Regions from separate parts of the Cytobacillus sp. BC1816 genome, predicted to be linked through region 2. Evidence: a T-box and tRNA genes for the amino acid it is inferred to sense, from the RefSeq annotation. Region 2 holds a T-box; the other regions hold tRNA genes.

Region 1 (4,503 bases), 420 kb from region 2:
TTCTGTAGCAAATCTGAAAAACTTTATCTTTGTATATTTCAACAACTTCAGCATAAGCATCCTGGTCGCCTTTTAATACTTGCTTTATCCTCTTCTTTACGATTGTCTCCATTTTTTTACCTCCGCTCCAGTGCGGCTAATCGATAATACGAATCGATAGCGGAAAAGGTTTCATTTTAATTAAAAAACATTCAATTTCTATATTAGCAAATTTTTACTTATTCTGGTTTATTTTTTTCCTTTTAGGGTATAAAAGTACTAAATTAATCGAAAAGGGTTGGTTACGGTGTGTGTTAAGGAATTATTGAGAGATATTGAGGATTGCAGATCAAGAATGATTCAGTTAACAGCTTCCGCTTCTTTTACAGACCACTTGGTAGTTGATACGAGCACGAAACTCGATCAGCTTCTAAATAAATATTATACACTTACAGCAAAAAAATGAGCAGAACTTGTATACGTTCTGCTCATTTTTATTTTTCTATTATTATAGAAGCTTCTCGCCAAATAATGAACCCATAAGCGCGACTGCCACAGTAGCTGTTTTGTTTTTGTCATCCAAAATTGGGTTAACCTCTACAAATTCAGCCGATGTAATGATCTGCGATTCTGCAAGCATCTCCATGGCCAAGTGGCTTTCACGGTAGCTGATACCTCCAATAACTGGAGTTCCAACACCAGGGGCATCATGCGGATCCAGTCCATCCAAATCTAAAGACAGATGAACACCATCTGTATTTCTTTCTTTTAAGTATGTAATAGACTCCTCCATGACCTTTGTCATCCCAATCCGGTCGATTTCGTGCATGGTGTATACTTTAATGCCTCTTTCCTTAATAAGCTCCCGCTCTCCTTCATCCAAAGATCTTGCCCCAATAATGACAATATTCTCTGGCTTAACCTTTGGAGCATATCCCCCTACATTGGTTAAAAGCGGGTGGCCAATTCCCAGGCTTACTGCAAGAGGCATACCGTGTATGTTCCCTGATGGTGAAGTTTCAGCTGTATTTAAATCACCGTGGGCATCATACCAGATTACCCCAAGATTTTTATAGTGCTTCGAAACACCGGCCAAGGTTCCGATTGCGATGCTGTGATCGCCGCCCAGTACTAATGGAAAAGAACCGCTTTCTATTGCTTTATCAACTTCTTCGCCTAGTTTTTCTGTCTTTTCAGCAATAAGGTCCAAGTTTCTAAGATTTGAATTTGGATCGATTTGAACTTCTGGACGGCCGATGGCAATATCGCCCTGGTCATGGATTTCTTCGAATAAACACTTTAATCGTTCATTTACACCGGCATATCGGATCGCACTTGGCCCCATGTCCACACCGCGTCTCATCTGGCCAAGATCCATCGGCATTCCAATTATCGATAATTTCTGTCTTTTCATAGTAAAGTCCTCCCTTTCCCTTCATACTCATATTTTAACCGCTTTCAAACACATGACTCAACTCGACAAAATCGTGTATATATATGCGGTTTCCGGGGAAGAAAGTCCTAACAACCAGGTGTTCACCTCTAATGATGAGAAATAAAAAATCCCTAAACCATGATGGTTTAAGGATTGTCGTATGATGTATAATGGTGGAGCCTAGCGGGATCGAACCGCTGACCTCCTGCGTGCAAAGCAGGCGCTCTCCCAGCTGAGCTAAGGCCCCATTTATTTGGAGCGGAAGACGGGATTCGAACCCGCGACCCCCACCTTGGCAAGGTGATGTTCTACCACTGAACTACTTCCGCAAACATATTTATATGAAAAGTAAGACCTTCAGGAATCGATTCCCAAGGTCTGTGTTTTTCTATAAAGTGAGCCATGAAGGACTCGAACCTTCGACCCTCTGATTAAAAGTCAGATGCTCTACCGACTGAGCTAATGGCTCGAAATTGGCTGGGCTAGCAGGATTCGAACCTGCGAGTGACGGAGTCAAAGTCCGGTGCCTTACCGCTTGGCTATAGCCCAATAATGACAAAATAAAAAGGACATTCATATCTTGTCCAGTTTTTTGTGTTTTTATTAAAAATAAGTGGTGGAGGGGGGCAGATTCGAACTGCCGAACCCGAAGGAGCGGATTTACAGTCCGCCGCGTTTAGCCACTTCGCTACCCCTCCATCTATAAAACAAGATGGTGCCGGCGAGAGGACTTGAACCCCCAACCTACTGATTACAAGTCAGTTGCTCTACCAATTGAGCTACACCGGCAGCTTGTACATTTAAATTAATGGTGGAGGATGACGGGATCGAACCGCCGACCCTCTGCTTGTAAGGCAGATGCTCTCCCAGCTGAGCTAATCCTCCATTATGGTGACCCCTACGGGATTCGAACCCGTGTTACCGCCGTGAAAGGGCGGTGTCTTAACCGCTTGACCAAGGGGCCTAGTACTCTAGTTGTCTAAATTAAAAGAGCTTCCAACCGGGCTCGAACCGGTGACCTCTTCCTTACCATGGAAGTGCTCTACCTGCTGAGCTATGGAAGCAACAGCTCATAATTCCCAAAAGGGGCTTTATGAAAATGGCTCCGCAGGCAGGATTCGAACCTGCGACCGTTCGGTTAACAGCCGAATGCTCTACCACTGAGCTACTGCGGAAAATTGGTATTTTAGTAAACAGCCCGGCAGCGTCCTACTCTCACAAGGGGACAGCCCCTAACTACCATCGGCGCTGAGAAGCTTAACTTCCGTGTTCGGTATGGGAACGGGTGTGACCTTCTCGCCATCGCCACCAGACTATTTTCAAAAGACAAGTATGATTATACTTTCTTTTGGTGTTTTTTTCAAGAGGAAATTTCATTTTCTCGTTCCCTCAAAACTAGATAATGCATGAAGAAGCATATGCCGAGAATTCACCAATGTGGTTAAGTCCTCGATCGATTAGTATCAGTCAGCTCCACATGTCGCCACGCTTCCACCTCTGACCTATCAACCTGATCATCTTTCAGGGATCTTACTAGCTTGACGCTATGGGAAATCTCATCTCGAGGGGGGCTTCATGCTTAGATGCTTTCAGCACTTATCCCTTCCGCACATAGCTACCCAGCGATGCCTTTGGCAAGACAACTGGTACACCAGCGGTGCGTCCATCCCGGTCCTCTCGTACTAAGGACAGCTCCTCTCAAATTTCCTGCGCCCACGACGGATAGGGACCGAACTGTCTCACGACGTTCTGAACCCAGCTCGCGTACCGCTTTAATGGGCGAACAGCCCAACCCTTGGGACCGACTACAGCCCCAGGATGCGATGAGCCGACATCGAGGTGCCAAACCTCCCCGTCGATGTGGACTCTTGGGGGAGATAAGCCTGTTATCCCCGGGGTAGCTTTTATCCGTTGAGCGATGGCCCTTCCATGCGGAACCACCGGATCACTAAGCCCGACTTTCGTCCCTGCTCGACTTGTAGGTCTCGCAGTCAAGCTCCCTTGTGCCTTTACACTCTGCGAATGATTTCCAACCATTCTGAGGGAACCTTTGGGCGCCTCCGTTACTTTTTAGGAGGCGACCGCCCCAGTCAAACTGCCCACCTGACACTGTCTCCCGCCCCGATAAGGGGCGCGGGTTAGAATTTCAATACAGCCAGGGTAGTATCCCACCGACGCCTCCACCGAAGCTAGCGCTCCGGCTTCTCAGGCTCCTACCTATCCTGTACAAGCTGTACCAAAATTCAATATCAGGCTACAGTAAAGCTCCACGGGGTCTTTCCGTCCTGTCGCGGGTAACCTGCATCTTCACAGGTACTATAATTTCACCGAGTCTCTCGTTGAGACAGTGCCCAGATCGTTACGCCTTTCGTGCGGGTCGGAACTTACCCGACAAGGAATTTCGCTACCTTAGGACCGTTATAGTTACGGCCGCCGTTTACTGGGGCTTCGATTCAAAGCTTCGCTTGCGCTAACCTCTCCTCTTAACCTTCCAGCACCGGGCAGGCGTCAGCCCCTATACTTCGCCTTGCGGCTTCGCAGAGACCTGTGTTTTTGCTAAACAGTCGCCTGGGCCTATTCACTGCGGCTCATCAGGGCTATTCACCCTAATGAGCACCCCTTCTCCCGAAGTTACGGGGTCATTTTGCCGAGTTCCTTAACGAGAGTTCTCTCGCTCACCTTAGGATTCTCTCCTCGCCTACCTGTGTCGGTTTGCGGTACGGGCACCTTTTCCCTCGCTAGAGGCTTTTCTTGGCAGTGTGGAATCAGGAACTTCGGTACTAAATTTCCCTCGCCGTCACAGCTCAGCCTATGTGGTAACGGGATTTGCCTCGTTACCGGCCTAACTGCTTGGACGCGCTAATCCAGCAGCGCGCTTACCCTATCCTCCTGCGTCCCCCCATTGCTCAAACGGTAAAGAGGTGGTACAGGAATATCAACCTGTTGTCCATCGCCTACGCTTTTCAGCCTCGGCTTAGGTCCCGACTAACCCTGAGCGGACGAGCCTTCCTCAGGAAACCTTAGGCATTCGGTGGATGGGATTCTCACCCATCTTTCGCTACTCATACCGGCATTCTCACTTCTAAGCG
Region 2 (4,503 bases):
TAAGGCACAAGCACTCGTTCCTGATGCCAAACGCGCAACAGGCAACGGTCTGCAGACCATTAATGAAACGATGAAATTTATAAATGAGGCTGAGAATCGCCTGAATGCAATGGAGCCCCAGATTCAGGAGAATCTGGAGAAGGTCCAGAATATGGCGGTAAAGGTGAACGATTTTATCACTTCGGTTCAATCCTCTGATTTGAACCTGGACCAGGGAAAGGAAATTAGTAATCAAATCAATGGGCAGATAGCGGGTTCGCTTCAGAATATCGAAACAATCGAAACAGCACTAAAGCAGCTGCAGGAATCCAATAAGGAACAAGGCACAAGCCAGAATCAGGAACAAATCAATCAGGCTCTGGAACAATTAGCTTTATTAAAACAGGAGCTGCAGGCAATCCAGGAAAACGGACAAAAGGTCAATGCCTTTCTTTCAGACAAGCAGCAGGAAGCGGATGATTTAATCACCCGGCTTCAGGAAAATTCAGCTGCAACTGCAGGCAGGATTGACGCATTCGTTAAAGAATATAATGAAAACATCCGGCCAGCCATCAACCAGGAAGTGGCCAGCGCCAAGGAAACATTGAGCAATGCCAGGAATATCCTGACTGAAATACAATCTGCCATGCCTGAAATCGAAAAAATCCTTGCTAATACAGAGGGGAACTTAGGTGAAGGAGAAAAAACGCTTAAGCACATTATTGGAGAGTTTCCATATGTAAGCGAAAAGATTAATCAATTAGCCGATCGGATTCGGGACATTCAGGGCGAGACAGACATCAGCGAGATCATTGAGCTGCTGCAAAATGACCCCGAAGCAGAGAAGGGTTTCTTCGAGGAACCTGTTCAGCTCAATAAAAACAGCCTATTCCCAATCCAAAATTACGGAACAGGCATGACTCCTTTTTATACCGTACTTGCGATATGGGTAGGTGCCCTTCTATTAATTTCCCTTTTAGCTACAGATGTCCATCATCCTGAAGACTTTACTGGAAAACAAATTTATTACGGCAAACTGCTCACCTTCCTAAGCATTGGATTTGCTCAAACCCTTGTAGTGACAATAGGGGATATCATCATTCTGGGAGTGGATGTGGCGGCACCTATGTGGTTTATCCTGTTTGGACTGATAAGCAGTTTAGTGTTTATATTAATTGTTTATACATTAGTATCTGTATTTGGCGATGTCGGAAAGGCCATGGCGATTGTCTTGCTGGTGCTTCAGATAGCGGGTGCAGGCGGAACCTATCCGACCGCCTTGCTTCCGGAATTTTTCCAAACCATCCACCCCTTCCTGCCCTTCTCTTATGCCATTGATCTAATGAGAGAAGCTGTTGGAGGCATTGTTTGGGAGAGAGTATACAGAGACCTCCTGGTCCTGACGCTATTCGGTATCATTGCACTATTAATTGGAACCTTCCTAAAAGAGCCATTAAGCAGAAAAACAAAAGCGCTGATGAAAAAATCGAAGGAATCGGGATTGTTTCATTAGAGTCTAAAAGTTTTATTAACTCTCTTGACCTTTTCCAAATTGTGTATTAAAATCAGTAAAAATATCAATATGAGCTATGAAAAGGACACGAATCTTTCTTTGTTTTCTTTCCAGAGATCAGGGCCTCCGGCTGTAAGCCCTGAAGAATTGGGATTGGTTTACCGCCTTGGAGCTATTATGGGGAAATGATCTAATCAGAGTATCTATAATCGGGAAATCCGTTATCTTTTTGAGCATAAAGCAGTCTTTCGGCATGCTTTATGGAATTAGGGTGGCACCACGACCGCACTCGTCCCTTTTGCTGGGATGGGTGCGTTTTTTATTTATTTAAAACTATATAGTTAGCGTTGATAAGGACATGAATCTTTCTTTATTTTCTTTTCATAGATCAGGGTCACCGGCTGCAAGCCCTGAAGAAATGGAATGGTTTACCGCCTTGGAGCTATTATGGGGAAATGATCTCGATCAGAGTATCCATAATCGGAGAATCCGTTATCTTTTTGAGCATAAAGCAGTCTTTCCAAATGCTTTATGGAATTAGGGTGGAACCACGGCCGCACTCGTCCCTTTTACTGGGATGAGTGCGGCTATTTATTTTTATTAAAACTATATAGTTAGCGTTGATAAGGACATGAATCTTTCTTTATTTTCTTTCCAGAGATCAGGGTCACCGGCTGCAAGCCCTGAAGAAATGGGAATGATTTACCGCCTTGGAGCTATTATGGGGAATGATTTAGATCAGAGTATCCATAATCGGGGAATCCGTTATCTTTTTGAGCATAAAACAGTCTTTCGATTGCTTTGTGAAATTAGGGTGGCACCACGACCACACTCGTCCCTATGTTTGGGAGGAGTGTGGTCTTTTTTTATAACTAATAATCAGGAGGAATTGAAATGGAAGCAGAAAAAATAAATCATAGAAAGTTAGGTCAAGAGCTGGAACTTTTCACATCCATGGAGGAAGCCCCGGGAATGCCTTTTTTCCTGCCAAATGGAATGGTGATGCGAAATGAACTTGAAAGTTACTGGAGAAGAAAACACCACCGTGCAGGCTATCAGGAAATTAAGACACCGATTATGATGAAACAGGAACTTTGGGAACAATCCGGCCATTGGGATCATTATCATGAAAATATGTATTTCTCAAATGTGGATGAACAAAATTATGCGATAAAGCCCATGAACTGCCCGGGTGCGATATTGGTTTTCAACAGCAAACGGAGAAGCTACCGGGAATTGCCTCTCCGCTATGCGGAACTGGGATTAGTCCATAGACACGAACTCTCAGGTTCTTTAAATGGATTGTTAAGAGTTCGGTCGTTCACTCAAGATGATGCCCATTTATTTGTGAGGTCTGATCAGATTGAAGCCGAGATTGATAAAATACTTGTCCTAATTGATGAGTTCTACTCCCATTTTGGTTTTGACTATAAAGTTGAACTTTCAACACGCCCAGAGGAATACATGGGATCACAGGAAATGTGGGAACGTGCTGAAGGGGCCTTGGAATCTGTTTTGAAAAACCAAGGAGTTAACTACCAGATTAATCCTGGTGATGGGGCGTTTTACGGGCCGAAAATTGATTTTCATATATTGGATTCTCTCGGCAGAAGCTGGCAATGCGGTACTGTCCAGCTGGATTTTCAAATGCCGCAAAAGTTTAATTGTGCTTATGTTGGTGAAGATAACAAACTTCATCTTCCCATTATGATTCATAGGGCCATCTTTGGTTCCGTTGAACGATTCATGGCCATTCTAATTGAGCACTTCGCAGGGGATTTTCCAGTGTGGCTGTCACCGGTTCAAGCAAAAATCATTCCCATCTCAGATGCCCATGCAGAATATGCAGAATATGTGAAATCACAATTGGAAGAAGCAGGAATCCGTGCGGAAGCCGACTTCAGAACAGAGAAAATGGGACTCAAGATCAGGGAAGCCGAAAAACAGAGAGTTCCCTGCATGCTGGTGATTGGTGATAAAGAAATGGAGCAGCAATCCCTGTCACTGAGAAAACGTAAAGTGGGAAATATCGATGTGATGAGCATTGAGGAAGTAATTGAGCATTTTATTAATGAAATAAACGGCGGCAGGTAAATCTTTCAAGCTCAGAAGGAATCTATTCCTTTTGGGCTTTCTTATTCTTTTACAAAATCTCTCCGAATTTTCTCCTATTAATCATATCCTAATTTTCAAAATAATTTTACTATTTAAATGTAATAATTTTACACTTGGGAGAGGATTTTTTTGAAAACCACGGCAAATGAGAAAGCCATTATTAATGAGACAACAATCAATTCACCACTGAATCTGGTATGGCTCGCTTAGACAATCTCAGATAGGGTATCTGAATGGTTTGCACCTGAAGCGAAAATAGAAGCTAAGGAAGGCGGAGCTTATGAGCTTTATTTTATTCCCGGCAATAGTACGGGCATGAGCACGAAGGGCTGCAAAATCAATAAGCTTATTACTGAAAATGGGCTTGAGTTCACCTGGAAAGGCCCAGACCAATTTGAGGATTTAATGAATAACGAGGATGAATTAACAACTGTACATGTAAGTTTCCAGGCAATCAATGAAGATTCAGCAAAAGTGGTCGTTGAACATAGGGGATTTAAGGATCATGATGATTGGATTGAAGCGATTAACTGGCATCAAATGGCTTGGTCAGGTGTACTGGACAGTTTAAAATCAGCTCTTGAAAAGGGCGAAGGAAATCTCTGCTGCCATCCTTAAAAGCAATTACCTGCTGACACTATCTTTTAAAACAGATAGGTGATGTTCGGTTTCTTCCAAATAATCCCTCTTTGGTATCTTTGCTTACATATATATGTTACAATGAAACATGAACCAAATCCTTAGGGTCAACTTGACTATTCTTAGTCACCCCTTCGAAAGGGGGATAAAAATTGGAGAAAATAAGCGTATTCCTGGATGATTATCGGAAAGCGCCTGATGGTCATGTATTAGTTGAGACCATCGATGAGTGTATCCATTTGCTTCAGACCTTTGAA
Region 3 (4,503 bases), 1.5 Mb from region 2:
ATATGTTTAGAGGCCCTTATACGGGGATATCTTCTGAAATTGATTTGAATAACCCGGGCAATAAATTAAGTAAGGAAGAAGAGATGTTTGATTAAAAAACAGAGAAGCAACTAACCGAGGGTAAGCTGGAACAGAAAAGACAACAAAAAAGCTGCCAACAAATTGTTGACAGCTTTTTTGTATGACCCCTACGGGATTCGAACCCGTGTTACCGCCGTGAAAGGGCGGTGTCTTAACCGCTTGACCAAGGGGCCAATAATATGGCGGAGAAGGAGGGATTTGAACCCTCGCGCCGGTTACCCGACCTACACCCTTAGCAGGGGCGCCTCTTCAGCCACTTGAGTACTTCCCCATATATGGCTCCGCAGGTAGGATTCGAACCTACGACCGTTCGGTTAACAGCCGAATGCTCTACCACTGAGCTACTGCGGAACAATAATATAAAATGGTGGGCCTAAATGGACTCGAACCATCGACCTCACGCTTATCAGGCGTGCGCTCTAACCAGCTGAGCTATAGGCCCATTTTGGAGCGGGTGAAGGGAATCGAACCCTCATCATCAGCTTGGAAGGCTGAGGTTTTACCACTAAACTACACCCGCATAGGGTTCTAAAATGGTGGCTCAGGACGGAATCGAACCGCCGACACAAGGATTTTCAGTCCTTTGCTCTACCGACTGAGCTACTGAGCCATATTATTAATTTTTTTGTAGAAATGGCGGTCCGGACGGGACTCGAACCCGCGACCTCCTGCGTGACAGGCAGGCATTCTAACCAACTGAACTACCGGACCAGATTGCGGGGGCAGGATTTGAACCTGCGACCTTCGGGTTATGAGCCCGACGAGCTACCGGACTGCTCCACCCCGCGACAATAATATTATGGAGGAGGAAAGGGGATTCGAACCCCTGCGCGGTTTGACCCGCCTGTCGGTTTTCAAGACCGATCCCTTCAGCCGGACTTGGGTATTCCTCCGTATAAATGAAAATGGTGGACCTTGTAGGACTCGAACCTACGACCGGACGGTTATGAGCCGTCTGCTCTAACCAGCTGAGCTAAAGGTCCAGCATCGATGAATGAAATGGTAGCGGCGGAGGGGATCGAACCCCCGACCTCACGGGTATGAACCGTACGCTCTAGCCAGCTGAGCTACACCGCCGAAATGTTAAAATATTCATGGTGGAGCCTAGCGGGATCGAACCGCTGACCTCCTGCGTGCAAAGCAGGCGCTCTCCCAGCTGAGCTAAGGCCCCAGTATTAAATGGTCGGGAAGACAGGATTCGAACCTGCGACCCCTTGGTCCCAAACCAAGTGCTCTACCAAGCTGAGCTACTCCCCGTATATAATGGCGCGCCCGAGAGGAGTCGAACCCCTAACCTTTTGATCCGTAGTCAAACGCTCTATCCAATTGAGCTACGGGCGCATTATTAAATTCTACTGGTGCCGAGGACCGGAATCGAACCGGTACGGTAGTCACCTACCGCAGGATTTTAAGTCCTGTGCGTCTGCCAGTTCCGCCACCCCGGCAATAAATGGAGCGGAAGACGGGATTCGAACCCGCGACCCCCACCTTGGCAAGGTGATGTTCTACCACTGAACTACTTCCGCATAAAGAATGGTGCGGGTGAAGGGAGTCGAACCCCCACGCCTTGCGGCGCCAGATCCTAAGTCTGGTGCGTCTGCCAATTCCGCCACACCCGCAATATGAAATTAAAATGGTGAGCCATGAAGGACTCGAACCTTCGACCCTCTGATTAAAAGTCAGATGCTCTACCGACTGAGCTAATGGCTCATACTTTTATGAGACTTCCTAAAGCTTGAATGGCTTTATTTTCTAAAAGAATTGAAGTGGTGCCGGCGAGAGGACTTGAACCCCCAACCTACTGATTACAAGTCAGTTGCTCTACCAATTGAGCTACACCGGCAGCTTGTACATTTAAATTAATGGTGGAGGATGACGGGATCGAACCGCCGACCCTCTGCTTGTAAGGCAGATGCTCTCCCAGCTGAGCTAATCCTCCATTATTAACGCCCGGCAGCGTCCTACTCTCACAAGGGGACAGCCCCTAACTACCATTGGCGCTGAGAAGCTTAACTTCCGTGTTCGGTATGGGAACGGGTGTGACCTTCTCGCTATCGCCACCAGACTATTTTTCAAAGACAAGTTTTATTATACCGTCTTTTTAAGATTTTTCAAGAGGAAATTTCATATTTTTCATTCCCTCAAAACTAGATAATGTATGAAGAAGCATTTGCCGAGTATTCACCAATGACTTGTCTAGCTTCGGCTCCTAACTTCTCGGCCGTTTCGATCCGTCCCTCCAAATCCCAAAACCAGGATTTGAATGGCCGGCTCTCCAACGTCTCTCGAAGTTGAACAGTCGCCTCCGCTTTTCGTTTTGGTTAAGTCCTCGATCGATTAGTATCAGTCAGCTCCACATGTCGCCACGCTTCCACCTCTGACCTATCAACCTGATCATCTTTCAGGGATCTTACTAGCTTGACGCTATGGGAAATCTCATCTCGAGGGGGGCTTCATGCTTAGATGCTTTCAGCACTTATCCCTTCCGCACATAGCTACCCAGCGATGCCTTTGGCAAGACAACTGGTACACCAGCGGTGCGTCCATCCCGGTCCTCTCGTACTAAGGACAGCTCCTCTCAAATTTCCTGCGCCCACGACGGATAGGGACCGAACTGTCTCACGACGTTCTGAACCCAGCTCGCGTACCGCTTTAATGGGCGAACAGCCCAACCCTTGGGACCGACTACAGCCCCAGGATGCGATGAGCCGACATCGAGGTGCCAAACCTCCCCGTCGATGTGGACTCTTGGGGGAGATAAGCCTGTTATCCCCGGGGTAGCTTTTATCCGTTGAGCGATGGCCCTTCCATGCGGAACCACCGGATCACTAAGCCCGACTTTCGTCCCTGCTCGACTTGTAGGTCTCGCAGTCAAGCTCCCTTGTGCCTTTACACTCTGCGAATGATTTCCAACCATTCTGAGGGAACCTTTGGGCGCCTCCGTTACTTTTTAGGAGGCGACCGCCCCAGTCAAACTGCCCACCTGACACTGTCTCCCGCCCCGATAAGGGGCGCGGGTTAGAATTTCAATACAGCCAGGGTAGTATCCCACCGACGCCTCCACCGAAGCTAGCGCTCCGGCTTCTCAGGCTCCTACCTATCCTGTACAAGCTGTACCAAAATTCAATATCAGGCTACAGTAAAGCTCCACGGGGTCTTTCCGTCCTGTCGCGGGTAACCTGCATCTTCACAGGTACTATAATTTCACCGAGTCTCTCGTTGAGACAGTGCCCAGATCGTTACGCCTTTCGTGCGGGTCGGAACTTACCCGACAAGGAATTTCGCTACCTTAGGACCGTTATAGTTACGGCCGCCGTTTACTGGGGCTTCGATTCAAAGCTTCGCTTGCGCTAACCTCTCCTCTTAACCTTCCAGCACCGGGCAGGCGTCAGCCCCTATACTTCGCCTTGCGGCTTCGCAGAGACCTGTGTTTTTGCTAAACAGTCGCCTGGGCCTATTCACTGCGGCTCATCAGGGCTATTCACCCTAATGAGCACCCCTTCTCCCGAAGTTACGGGGTCATTTTGCCGAGTTCCTTAACGAGAGTTCTCTCGCTCACCTTAGGATTCTCTCCTCGCCTACCTGTGTCGGTTTGCGGTACGGGCACCTTTTCCCTCGCTAGAGGCTTTTCTTGGCAGTGTGGAATCAGGAACTTCGGTACTAAATTTCCCTCGCCGTCACAGCTCAGCCTATGTGGTAACGGGATTTGCCTCGTTACCGGCCTAACTGCTTGGACGCGCTAATCCAGCAGCGCGCTTACCCTATCCTCCTGCGTCCCCCCATTGCTCAAACGGTAAAGAGGTGGTACAGGAATATCAACCTGTTGTCCATCGCCTACGCTTTTCAGCCTCGGCTTAGGTCCCGACTAACCCTGAGCGGACGAGCCTTCCTCAGGAAACCTTAGGCATTCGGTGGATGGGATTCTCACCCATCTTTCGCTACTCATACCGGCATTCTCACTTCTAAGCGCTCCACGGGTCCTTGCGATCCCGCTTCAACGCCCTTAGAACGCTCTCCTACCACTGACATCGTAAGATGTCAATCCACAGCTTCGGTGATACGTTTAGCCCCGGTACATTTTCGGCGCGGAGTCACTCGACCAGTGAGCTATTACGCACTCTTTAAATGGTGGCTGCTTCTAAGCCAACATCCTGGTTGTCTAAGCAACTCCACATCCTTTTCCACTTAACGTATACTTTGGGACCTTAGCTGGTGGTCTGGGCTGTTTCCCTCTTGACTACGGATCTTATCACTCGCAGTCTGACTCCCATGGATAAGTCTTTGGCATTCGGAGTTTGTCTGAATTCGGTAACCCGATGGGGGCCCCTAGTCCAAACAGTGCTCTACCTCCAAGACTCTTACTACATGAGGCTAGCCCTAAAGCTATTTCGGAGAGAACCAGCTATCTCCAAGTTCGATTGG

What was found. The T-box of region 2 lies ahead of thrS (threonine--tRNA ligase). A T-box ahead of a tRNA ligase gene usually reads a tRNA of that ligase, here a tRNA-Thr.
Region 1: it has a tRNA-Thr gene. The T-box ahead of thrS (threonine--tRNA ligase) is inferred to sense a tRNA for this amino acid. The anticodon was not compared.
Region 3: it has a tRNA-Thr gene. The T-box ahead of thrS (threonine--tRNA ligase) is inferred to sense a tRNA for this amino acid. The anticodon was not compared.

Annotation. Positions count from the first base shown of each region.
Region 1 covers NZ_CP195611.1:174,387-178,889, reverse strand. The annotation lists gene sigW (RNA polymerase sigma factor SigW) at 1-112, opposite strand, end outside; gene ACR42H_RS01015 (aspartyl-phosphate phosphatase Spo0E family protein) at 287-445, shown strand; gene rocF (arginase) at 488-1,393, opposite strand; tRNA gene ACR42H_RS01005 (tRNA-Ala) at 1,586-1,661, opposite strand; tRNA gene ACR42H_RS01000 (tRNA-Gly) at 1,669-1,743, opposite strand; tRNA gene ACR42H_RS00995 (tRNA-Lys) at 1,811-1,883, opposite strand; tRNA gene ACR42H_RS00990 (tRNA-Gln) at 1,889-1,963, opposite strand; tRNA gene ACR42H_RS00985 (tRNA-Tyr) at 2,029-2,112, opposite strand; tRNA gene ACR42H_RS00980 (tRNA-Thr) at 2,128-2,203, opposite strand; tRNA gene ACR42H_RS00975 (tRNA-Val) at 2,224-2,299, opposite strand; tRNA gene ACR42H_RS00970 (tRNA-Glu) at 2,304-2,378, opposite strand; tRNA gene ACR42H_RS00965 (tRNA-Thr) at 2,406-2,478, opposite strand; tRNA gene ACR42H_RS00960 (tRNA-Asn) at 2,515-2,589, opposite strand; rRNA gene rrf (5S ribosomal RNA) at 2,611-2,727, opposite strand; rRNA gene ACR42H_RS00950 (23S ribosomal RNA) at 2,852-4,503, opposite strand, start outside.
Region 2 covers NZ_CP195611.1:594,601-599,103, reverse strand. The annotation lists gene ACR42H_RS03260 (YhgE/Pip family protein) at 1-1,492, shown strand, start outside; T-box leader at 1,560-1,792, shown strand; T-box leader at 2,104-2,335, shown strand; gene thrS (threonine--tRNA ligase) at 2,387-3,586, shown strand; partial or broken gene ACR42H_RS03250 (SRPBCC family protein) at 3,737-4,225, shown strand; gene ACR42H_RS03245 (cyclic-phosphate processing receiver domain-containing protein) at 4,399-4,503, shown strand, end outside.
Region 3 covers NZ_CP195611.1:4,451,137-4,455,639, forward strand. The annotation lists gene ACR42H_RS22535 (hypothetical protein) at 1-95, shown strand, start outside; tRNA gene ACR42H_RS22540 (tRNA-Glu) at 183-254, opposite strand; tRNA gene ACR42H_RS22545 (tRNA-Ser) at 262-352, opposite strand; tRNA gene ACR42H_RS22550 (tRNA-Asn) at 358-432, opposite strand; tRNA gene ACR42H_RS22555 (tRNA-Ile) at 447-523, opposite strand; tRNA gene ACR42H_RS22560 (tRNA-Gly) at 528-601, opposite strand; tRNA gene ACR42H_RS22565 (tRNA-Phe) at 616-691, opposite strand; tRNA gene ACR42H_RS22570 (tRNA-Asp) at 716-792, opposite strand; tRNA gene ACR42H_RS22575 (tRNA-Met) at 796-869, opposite strand; tRNA gene ACR42H_RS22580 (tRNA-Ser) at 882-974, opposite strand; tRNA gene ACR42H_RS22585 (tRNA-Ile) at 988-1,064, opposite strand; tRNA gene ACR42H_RS22590 (tRNA-Met) at 1,082-1,158, opposite strand; tRNA gene ACR42H_RS22595 (tRNA-Ala) at 1,177-1,252, opposite strand; tRNA gene ACR42H_RS22600 (tRNA-Pro) at 1,262-1,338, opposite strand; tRNA gene ACR42H_RS22605 (tRNA-Arg) at 1,346-1,422, opposite strand; tRNA gene ACR42H_RS22610 (tRNA-Leu) at 1,438-1,526, opposite strand; tRNA gene ACR42H_RS22615 (tRNA-Gly) at 1,533-1,607, opposite strand; tRNA gene ACR42H_RS22620 (tRNA-Leu) at 1,616-1,700, opposite strand; tRNA gene ACR42H_RS22625 (tRNA-Lys) at 1,716-1,791, opposite strand; tRNA gene ACR42H_RS22630 (tRNA-Thr) at 1,849-1,924, opposite strand; tRNA gene ACR42H_RS22635 (tRNA-Val) at 1,945-2,020, opposite strand; rRNA gene rrf (5S ribosomal RNA) at 2,030-2,146, opposite strand; rRNA gene ACR42H_RS22645 (23S ribosomal RNA) at 2,399-4,503, opposite strand, start outside.